2 regions of the Pseudoalteromonas sp. SCSIO_11900 genome follow, and region 1 is predicted to be linked to the other one. Evidence: predicted binding sites of a transcription regulator. Region 1 holds the regulator's gene; the other holds the start of a gene.
The links. Region 1 encodes sigma-54, which starts transcription at its own class of promoters, with help from an activator protein. Its sites were predicted from a motif close to GTTGGCACGNNNNTNGNNT; they were not measured.
Positions count from the first base shown of each region.

Region 2: BG00_RS13895 (P-II family nitrogen regulator) is a predicted target of sigma-54. The motif match lies at 1,816-1,834, and genes of this name have one in related genera.

Region 1 is NZ_KK070023.1:1,309,922-1,314,865, reverse strand. Features, by position in the region: gene BG00_RS06105 (KpsF/GutQ family sugar-phosphate isomerase) at 1-379, shown strand, start outside; gene kdsC (3-deoxy-manno-octulosonate-8-phosphatase KdsC) at 380-931, shown strand; gene lptC (LPS export ABC transporter periplasmic protein LptC) at 928-1,482, shown strand; gene lptA (lipopolysaccharide transport periplasmic protein LptA) at 1,472-2,011, shown strand; gene lptB (LPS export ABC transporter ATP-binding protein) at 2,008-2,733, shown strand; gene BG00_RS06080 (RNA polymerase factor sigma-54) at 3,068-4,567, shown strand; gene hpf (ribosome hibernation promoting factor) at 4,594-4,881, shown strand; gene ptsN (PTS IIA-like nitrogen regulatory protein PtsN) at 4,886-4,944, shown strand, end outside.
Region 2 is NZ_KK070023.1:2,997,559-3,002,502, reverse strand. Features, by position in the region: gene BG00_RS13915 (PilC/PilY family type IV pilus protein) at 1-184, shown strand, start outside; gene BG00_RS13910 (type IV pilin protein) at 195-614, shown strand; gene BG00_RS13905 (GspH/FimT family pseudopilin) at 621-1,154, opposite strand; gene BG00_RS13900 (GspH/FimT family pseudopilin) at 1,239-1,772, opposite strand; gene BG00_RS13895 (P-II family nitrogen regulator) at 1,933-2,271, shown strand; gene BG00_RS13890 (outer membrane protein assembly factor BamD) at 2,327-3,091, opposite strand; gene rluD (23S rRNA pseudouridine(1911/1915/1917) synthase RluD) at 3,233-4,210, shown strand; gene pgeF (peptidoglycan editing factor PgeF) at 4,213-4,944, shown strand.

The sequences.
Region 1 (4,944 bases):
AACTCTTAAAGATGTTATGCACAGTGGTGCTGATACGCCTATCATTAACGAGACGCAAACGATTAAAGATGCCTTAATTGAAATGTCGGCCAAAGGACTCGGCATGACCGCTATTGTTGATAGTGACCAGCAATTATCAGGCCTGTTTACCGATGGCGATTTACGCCGTATTTTAGAGCAACGTATTGACATTCATAGCACTGAAATTAATGTTGTGATGACCAAGTCGTGTACTACAGCCACCCAAGAGATGCTCGCGGCTGAAGCGTTAAATATTATGGAACAAAAACGTATTAATGGCTTAATTGTAATTAATGAGCATAATCAACCGATTGGCGCACTAAATATGCAAGACTTACTTAAAGCGGGAGTGCTATAAATGCAATTTGAAGATCTCTATCAACCGCTAAGTGATGATGCAAAGGCGCGCGCAAAAAAAGTAAAGCTATTAATTTGTGATATTGATGGTGTATTTTCTGATGGGCGTATTTACCTTGGAAACCAAGGTGAAGAACTCAAAGCATTTAACACCAAAGACGGATTTGGTATCAAAGCCCTGATTAACAGCGGTTTTGAAGTCGCTGTGATCACCGGGCGCCATTCTCATATAGTGCAGCAACGTATGAGCAGTTTAACCGTACAACATATATATCAAGGCCAAGAAGACAAACTTATAGCCTATCAAGAATTAAAACAAAAATTAGCGCTTAGCGATGATCAAATTGCTTATATAGGTGATGATGGCCCAGACATGCCAGTAATGGAGCAAGTCGGTTTTGCGGTTGCCGTAAACGATGCTCATCCACTTATTAAACGTTTATCACATTATGTAACCCAACTACCCGGCGGTTTTGGTGCGGTAAGAGAGCTGACAGACTTACTTATGCTCGAAAATAGCAAGCCACTGACTAGCCAAGGAACGAGTTCATGAATGTAGCGCGCATTATACTGAGCGTTTTATTCATAAGCTGTATGGTTTGGCTCTGGTATCCTTATTTTACTAAGGTTGATATTACTGCAAGCGAAGAAACACAAGTTATTGCTAAGCCTGATTATACCGCTATTGAGCTAAAACAAACGGCTTATGATGAACAAGGTAAAGTGAGCCATAAGGTAACTGCGGTAAAAATGGAGTTGTATCAACAACTCGGTTTTACCTTTTTTGAAAAGCCTATATTCACTCTATACAACGAGCAGCAAACATGGCGTATTAACGCCGATGAAGCCACCCTCTACGACGACCGTCAACTGGTGTTAGAGGGTAATGTAACCGCTCAAAACTTAGTAGATAACGCCATGATCGATACGATCACCGCCCAGACCATCAATGTTGATATAAAACTATTAACCATGCAATCACAGCAGCCTGTCGTTATTACAGGACCTAATTTAAAAATCACAGGTAAAGGCCTTGAGGCAGATTTAAAAACCGAGGTGATTAAACTTATTAACCATACGCGAACCCTATATTATGACCAATAATCTATTTAAAATTTTAATTGTTCCCTCACTATTAATTGCTTTTAACAGTAATGGCGCTGAACCTGCTGAAGCCCCCGCTGCGAATCAAATTTCAATTAGTGCAGATAAACAAGAAGGCCAATTAAAAGAAAACGTAGGCATTTTTGAGAAAAATGTTGAAATTATTCATGGTAATCGCCGTATCACAGCTGACCGTTTAGAAGTGCATAAACGCGATAACCTAGGCGATAACAAACAGTTATTAATTGCCACAGGCAGCCCTGCATATTTTGAAGAAACACAAGCTGATGGCACCATAATGAGCGCCAGTGCTAATGAAGTGCGTTACGATGTGTCGCTGCGTTTTTTAACCTTAATCGGCGATGCAAGCATTGCTCAAGCAGGTCAAAAAATAACAGCTAAAAGTATCACTTACGATATCGAGCAGCAGTTAATTAGCGCAGAAAAAGACGAAAACTCAACAGACCGTGTACACACTATTTTAGTGCCTGTTGAAAATAAAAAAGAAGATGATAAAGGCCAACCATGAGCACATTAAAAGCAGAGCTATTAGCTAAAAGCTACAAAGGTCGTGAAGTGGTGAAAAACGTTGGCCTAGAGGTTGAAGCTGGCAGTATTGTGGGGTTACTTGGCCCTAATGGTGCAGGTAAAACCACCACCTTTTATATGATTGTAGGCCTTGTACCTAGCGATAAAGGCAAAATATCAATTGATGATAAAGATATTACTTTATTACCGATGCACAGCCGAGCGCGTTTAGGGATTGGTTATTTACCGCAAGAGTCGTCTATTTTTAGAAAGCTGACTGTTTATCAAAACTTAATGGCTATCTTAGAAACACGTAAAGAATTAAATAAACAACAACGCGAAGATACTTTAAATAATTTACTTGATGAATTTAGCATTCAGCATATCCGCGATAGTCAAGGTATGGCTTTATCAGGTGGTGAACGTCGCCGCGTTGAAATTGCTCGCGCGCTTGCAGCAAACCCTAAATTTATCCTTTTAGACGAACCCTTTGCGGGGGTTGATCCTATCTCAGTATTAGATATTAAAAAGATTATAGAGCATCTTAAAAACCGTGGCATTGGCGTCCTTATTACAGATCATAACGTGCGCGAAACACTTGATGTTTGTGAAAAAGCCTACATAGTTTCTCATGGGGAGTTAATTGCATCAGGCACTCCTGAATACGTATTAAACGATAAAACAGTACGCGATGTTTATTTGGGCGAGCAGTTCAAGCTCTAATATGTGTGTTATTCCACTAAGCATCTGCTAAGATTAATCATACTTAGGTCTGTTGACCTATCAAGGTTGAATTTGCAGCAGTCTGTTTGGTATTTAGGCAAGGCAGAGCCTATGTGGTGTGGTATTCCCCCATAAATAGGCGATAACGCAGCATCAATGCCAAACAGGCGCTGCCCTTCGGGTTCTGCCTAGGGACGATTTACTCTTTGTTGCTCGGTTTTGACTTAGCCCACTAGGTTACAAACCTCGCGCCGCAATTAAACCGCCCCTAGTTTGAACAAATTTTAATCGTAAAGGTCAACAGACCGTAATTTAAAAGGATTGTTAGAGATACATGAGGCAATCATTACAGCTGCGCATGGGCCAGCAACTTACAATGACTCCACAGTTGCAACAAGCAATTCGCTTATTGCAACTCAGTACATTGGATCTCCAGCAAGAAATTCAAGAAGCGCTCGATAGCAACCCCTTGCTTGAAGTTGAAGAACACGATTACAGCGAAGACACTGCAGGTAAAAACGAACAAAAAGCCGATAACGATGACTTAACGCTAAGTGCCTCAGCCGACGATAAACCTAGCGAGTATGAGCAAGATAGCGGTGAAGCAATGACCAAAGACACCATTAGCGATGATATGGCTATGGATGTCACTTGGGATGAATATATGAGTGCTGCGCCTGCCTCTTCATCGGGCCCAATGCCAGAAGATGAATCTATTTATCAAGGCTCTTCGACTGAAACGCTGCATGAGTATTTAATGTGGCAACTTCAACTGACGCCGTTTAGCCCTACCGATGAAGCGATAGCTATTGCAATTGTAGAAGCTGTGGACGACTCAGGGATTCTAACCCTTAGCTGTGAAGAAATATTAGAAAGCTTTAACCAAGAAAACGACGCCGAAGATGAAGTTGAACTTGACGAAATAGAAGCGGTACTAAAGCGTATTCAACTATTTGATCCAGTGGGAATAGCCGCGCGTAGTTTACAAGAGTGCTTGTGTATTCAGCTAAATCAATTTGATAAAGACACACCTTTTTTAAACGAAACAAAAATGATCTTAACCGATCATATTGATTTACTGGCTGCGCGTGATTATCGCACGTTGATGAAAAAAACAAAGCTTAAAGAAGATGAGCTTAAAGAAATCATGACGCTGATTCATACGCTCAGCCCAAAACCGGCAGACACTATTGTCAGAGAAGAGTCTGAGTACGTTATTCCTGACGTGTCGGTTAAAAAAGTAAAAGGCCGTTGGGTGGTTGAACTAAACCCAGATAGCATGCCTAAGATCAGAGTAAATAGCCAATATGCAGCTATGTCGCGTACGGTTAAATCAAGTGGTGATAGCCAGTTTATTCGCTCGCACTTACAAGAGGCTAAATGGTTTATAAAAAGCTTAGAAAGTAGAAACGACACGCTGCTTAAAGTAACTAACTGTATTGTGCAGCAACAACAGGCCTTTTTTGAACATGGTCCTGAGGCGATGAAGCCTATGGTACTTAACGATGTGGCTGAAATGGTGGAAATGCACGAGTCGACTATTTCACGTGTTACTACGCAAAAATACATGCACACACCACGTGGCATTTTTGAGCTTAAATATTTCTTTTCAAGCCATGTAAGTACTGAAAATGGTGGCGAATGCTCATCAACAGCAATACGAGCATTAATTAAAAAATTAATCGCTGCAGAAAACTCAGCTAAACCATTGAGTGATAGTAAAATTGCAGATATATTGGCAGAGCAAGGAATTAAAGTAGCGAGGAGAACTATAGCAAAATATCGCGAATCTCTAGCTATTCCCCCGTCTAATCAACGTAAAAGTTTGATTTAAGGCGTACAACAAAGAGGAAAATGTTTATGCAACTGAATTTAACTGGTCGTCATGTAGATATTACCGACTCGCTTAGAGACTACGTAAATAGCAAATTTTCGAAGTTACAGAGGCACACTGATCACATAACGAATGTGCACGTTATTCTCGATGTAGAAAAACTAAACCAAAAAGCTGAAGCAACCGTTCATGTTAGTGGCGCTGAGATTTTTGCTTCTACTGAGCATCAAGATATGTATGCCGCTATAGACTCGCTCATTGACAAGCTAGATCGTCAAGTAATTAAACACAAAGAGAAACTTGCTCGACACTAACACTATGAAACTAAGCTCACTTATCTGTCAGGACTGCAGTAAAGCTGCGGTCCTTTTTAATAG
Region 2 (4,944 bases), 1.7 Mb from region 1:
CCCTGGCATAAAAGGCAAAAATGCAGAGAATCCGCTTAGACCAATCGAAATTATTGGGCCCAATTTAAAAATAGTAGATGATAAAATTCAGCTAGTTAACGATACTCAGCCTATTGGGTTTGGCTTTAAAACCCAGCAAATGTATATTTACAAACGTGAAGAAAACGATGAAATGAATAATTAGGAGTCATTAAATGGTTGCCAAGCACACTGGGTTTACTTTAATTGAGCTGATGATAGCCGTGGCAATTGTGGGTATTTTAGCCGCTATTGCTGTGCCTAATTACAGTGAATATGTAAAACGCGCATCACGTGCAGAAGCGGCATCTGCACTTTTAGATGCCGCAAACAAGCAAGAGCAGTACTTTGTGGATAACCGAGCATACTCAACTTCGTTTAGCGACTTAGGTATTCAAAGTAAAACTGAAAACGGTCATTTTGAGCTAACAATTAATGTGGTTAATAGCAATAAATTTACAATTACTGCGAAACCCATTGCTGGTGCCGTGAAAGGGGATGCTGATTGCACGTCATTAACCATTAATGACGTTGGCTTAAAAGGAGCAACGGGTAGTAAAGGCGATACCGACATCAACTATTGCTGGGGTAGATAACGTTAGTTATTTTTGGCATTTGTTGGTAGATTTTATTCGTATTCGCCCAGTTTGACTTATTGACAGAGCAAGCCCCTCAAGGCTTGCTTTTTCGTTATTTGGGCAATAGATAAAAGTACCATTTTGAAAACCATTTAGTGTACCATCTGGCCTAAATGTAATGGCATCTCGTGGGTATGTTAACGTATCGGCTTCATTTGTGTGCTCAAATGTACTGATCAGCTGCTCGTCTTTGCCAAGCGACGTTGACTTGTCGTTATCAACAAATATAGCGAGCTGGTTATGCCAGTTGTCTAATGTACATTTATTACTTTTTAATGCGCACAAAGTAACGTAGCTGTTTTTTTCTATAGCGTATAGACGAGCATAATTGATATTTTTATGTAATAAGCTAACTTGATTGCTCACGCGGTTGAGCGCTAAAAAGTTGGGTAAATAAGACAAGGATATTTGACCTACAATGGCAACAATCGCGAGGCTAACTAGCAGTTCTAATAATGTTGTACCATGGTGGGTAGAAAAGTATAAAGGTAACTTCATCCCTGAAGCCTCAATCTAAACATGCTTCTTACAAGTTTAGTAAAAACTTAAATTATGGCAAGTGTTGTTTAATTTATAATCACCCTATTTATTATTACCTAAATAAAAAGCGGTGCCTGATTTGGAAAGTGTGAGTGCCTTGCTATTATCTTGATTACCATTAGGTGAAAAAACAAAGTTACCTGGCGAAGTAGTAATACGGCCACTGGTATTAAAGCGGATTTGGCTACCCCCAGAAAATGTCACTTTGTCGTTGGGTTTGGTTTTTTCCATGACTCTTATTAAACTATCACCACTGTCATATTGCCTATTATTATTACCATCGACAAAGGTGACGACAACATTATCGCTAGCCCACTCAGTGGTGCACTTAAAATTGGCAGCTGAACTTTTCACATCAGCATAAGGTGCTGGACAAATAATTACGATCTCATCGGTACTAGCCGCTTGTGAGCGTGCAAAGCTAATATTACGTTTAAGTTCTAATAAAAAATTTTCACCTCGGTTTTCTTCCAGCATATCGCTACTGTTCCACAACGCAATAGTGGCTATAATGCTAACAATGGCCACGGTGACCATTAACTCTAATAGGGTAAATCCACGGTGCTTAGTTTTCATATAAATCTCATTAACTCGGTGATGTTTTAGTATAGCTATTTTTATTAGCATAATCATAGCATGACAAATTGTTTTATCACCGTAATTCAATCGCTTTGTTTGCTATGAACCTCATGATTGTCTAAAATCGAGGCAACTGAAGCTTTCAAAAGTAATTACTATGAAAAAAATAGAAGCAATCATTAAACCGTTTAAGCTCGATGATGTGCGTGAAGCATTATCTGATGTAGGCATTACGGGTATGACAGTAAGTGAAGTAAAAGGGTTTGGGCGTCAAAAAGGCCACACAGAGCTATACCGTGGTGCTGAGTACATGGTTGACTTTTTACCTAAAGTAAAACTAGATATTGTGCTCGGTGATGAAGACGTAGAACGTGCTATTGATGTTATTGTTAAAACAGCACAAACAGGCAAAATTGGTGATGGTAAAATATTTGTCACTGACGTAGAACGTGTGGTTCGAATTCGTACTGCAGAAGAGGATGAAGAGGCTATATAGTCGAGTAAACCTCGTAAAAAAAGGCGCTAATTTTATAACTAGCGCCTTTTTCGTGTTATTTATTTCTGCTATTAAATTTACGCGTTTGCTCTGCATGCTGACTTAGTTCAGTCAAGCCAAGCTTCTCGTAACTTTTTTCCATCATGGCGAGTGCCGCATCAAGATAACTACTTTGTGAGTAGTGCTCTACCACATATTTACCGCGATTTGCGGCTGCTAAATAGGCTTCACGTTCGTAATAGTAAGTTGCCACTTTTAGCTCATAACGTGCCATGCGGTTTAATAACCAAACTAAACGACGTTTTGCTTCTGGCGCATAACCACTTTCTGGAAAACGTTTAACTAGAGTTGATAAGTCGGTATAAGCAACACGGGTGCGTTTAGCATCTCTGTCGGCTCTGTCTACGCCAAAGTATTCTTGGAAAGCATTTTTATCCGCCTTAATATTAACCAAGCCACGCATGTAGTACATGTAATCTAAATCTTTGTGGTTTGGGTTTAAGCGAATAAAACGGTCGATTGTAGCAAGTGCTTGCTCTGTATTACCTGATTGGTAATGTGCATACACTAAATCCATTTGGACTTGTTTTGAAAACGGACCAAACGGATAGCGAGAGTCAATTGCCGTTAATAATTCAATTGCACGAGCGTATAAACCAGAATCAAGCGTTTGTTTTGCATCTTCGTATAGTGCTTGTGCCGATCTGTTGGGTACGCGTTGAATATCTTCTTGGTCAGGTGCAGACGAGCAGGCCCCTAAACTAAGCACTGAAACTGAAAAAACAATGGCGAATGCACGTTTCCCTATTTTATTTATCATTTTATTTGTTACCTTCGATGTCTTCGGCTAGGCCAAGTGGGTAAAACCGAGTAAACTATGCGTATTATGTTATGCTTTTATTAAAAGCGATTCTAACCCAGTCAAGCAAAGCTTGCACTGGTAAATTGGGTAAAGTTACTAATGTCAGAGCAAATATCTCTCCAAGCCGAGGTCCCAACAGACTTAGGTGGTAAACGTCTAGACCAAGTATTAGCACAATTGTTCCCTGATTATTCACGATCACGGATAAAAACGTGGATTTTAGATGATAAAATCACCGTTGATGGTGAAATTTTCAACACCCCGCGTGAAAAACTACTCGGTGGTGAAGTTGTAGCTGTTGAAACAACAATAGAAGCACCTCGTGAATACGAAGCACAAGATATCAAATTAAACATCGTTTATGAAGACGATGATATTTTAGTGATCAACAAACCAATGGGATTAGTGGTTCATCCTGGCGCAGGTAACCCTGACGGTACGGTGTTAAATGCTTTATTACACTACTACCCAGAAATTATTAATGTGCCACGAGCGGGTATTGTGCATCGTTTAGACAAAGATACAACAGGTTTAATGGTTGTCGCTAAAACGATTCAGGCACAAACACATTTAGTTAAAGCACTGCAAAAGCGCGAAAACTTCACACGTGAATATGAAGCGTTATGTAATGGCACTATGACAGCCGGTGGTATGGTTGAAAAACCAATTGGTCGTCATGCAACGCAGCGTACGCATATGGCAGTTCATGAAATGGGTAAACCAGCTATTACGCATTACCGTGTTGCCGAAAAATTCCGCGCCCATACACGTTTGCGTTTACGTCTTGAAACAGGGCGTACACACCAAATTCGTGTGCATATGGCGTACTTAAACCATCCATTAATTGGCGATCAATCTTATGGCGGTCGTCCTCGTCCACCAAAAGGGGCAACGCCTGAGTTATTTGAGTTACTGCGTAGCTTTAAACGCCAAGCGCTTCATGCCGTTAAATTAAGTATTGCGCATCCAATCACCGGTGAAATGATGACCTGGCAAGCGCCTATCCCTGATGATATGGTCCAAATGACTCAAGCATTGCGCGAAGACACAAAAGCAAACCCTGATATAGCGAGTTAACAATGTTTGGCTTATCAGCTACATGGCAATCTCTTCATGGTGTAGATACATTGAGTACTACACGTGAAGGGGGCGTATCTCAGCCTCCATTCGGTAGTTTGAATTTAGGGTTGCATGTAGGTGATAACAGCCAAGATGTATTAAATAACAGAGCACGTGTAAATGCTCATTTGCCTAAACCGGCAATTTGGTTAAATCAGGTTCATAGCGCTGATGTAATTACAGTGGACGAGCGATTTGACCCCAATCAAATACTCACAGGCGATGCGTTATATACGCAATTACGCAATCAACCTTTAGCCATAATGACCGCTGATTGTTTACCTATTTTACTCTCATCGAGTGACGGGCAAGAAGTGGCCGCAATTCATGCCGGTTGGCGAGGGTTAGAGCAAGGGGTGATAAACAATGCGCTGGCTTGTTTTAAAAATGCCTCGGCGAATATACATGCTTGGTTAGGTCCTGCAATAGGGGCTAATCAATTTCATGTCGGTCAAGAGGTAGTCGAGTTATTTACAGCAAATAACCCCCTAATGCACAGTGCGTTCAAAGCTCAAAATAATGAAAAGTATTTAGCTAATATTTATCTAATAGCAACTATTTTACTTAATCAACAGGGCGTTATAAACATTAGCGGGGGTGAGCATTGCACGGTTTCTCAAGCTAACTTGTTTTTTTCTTATCGGCGCGATGGCCAAACCGGTCGTATGGCAAGTTTGATCTGGCGCAAGTAA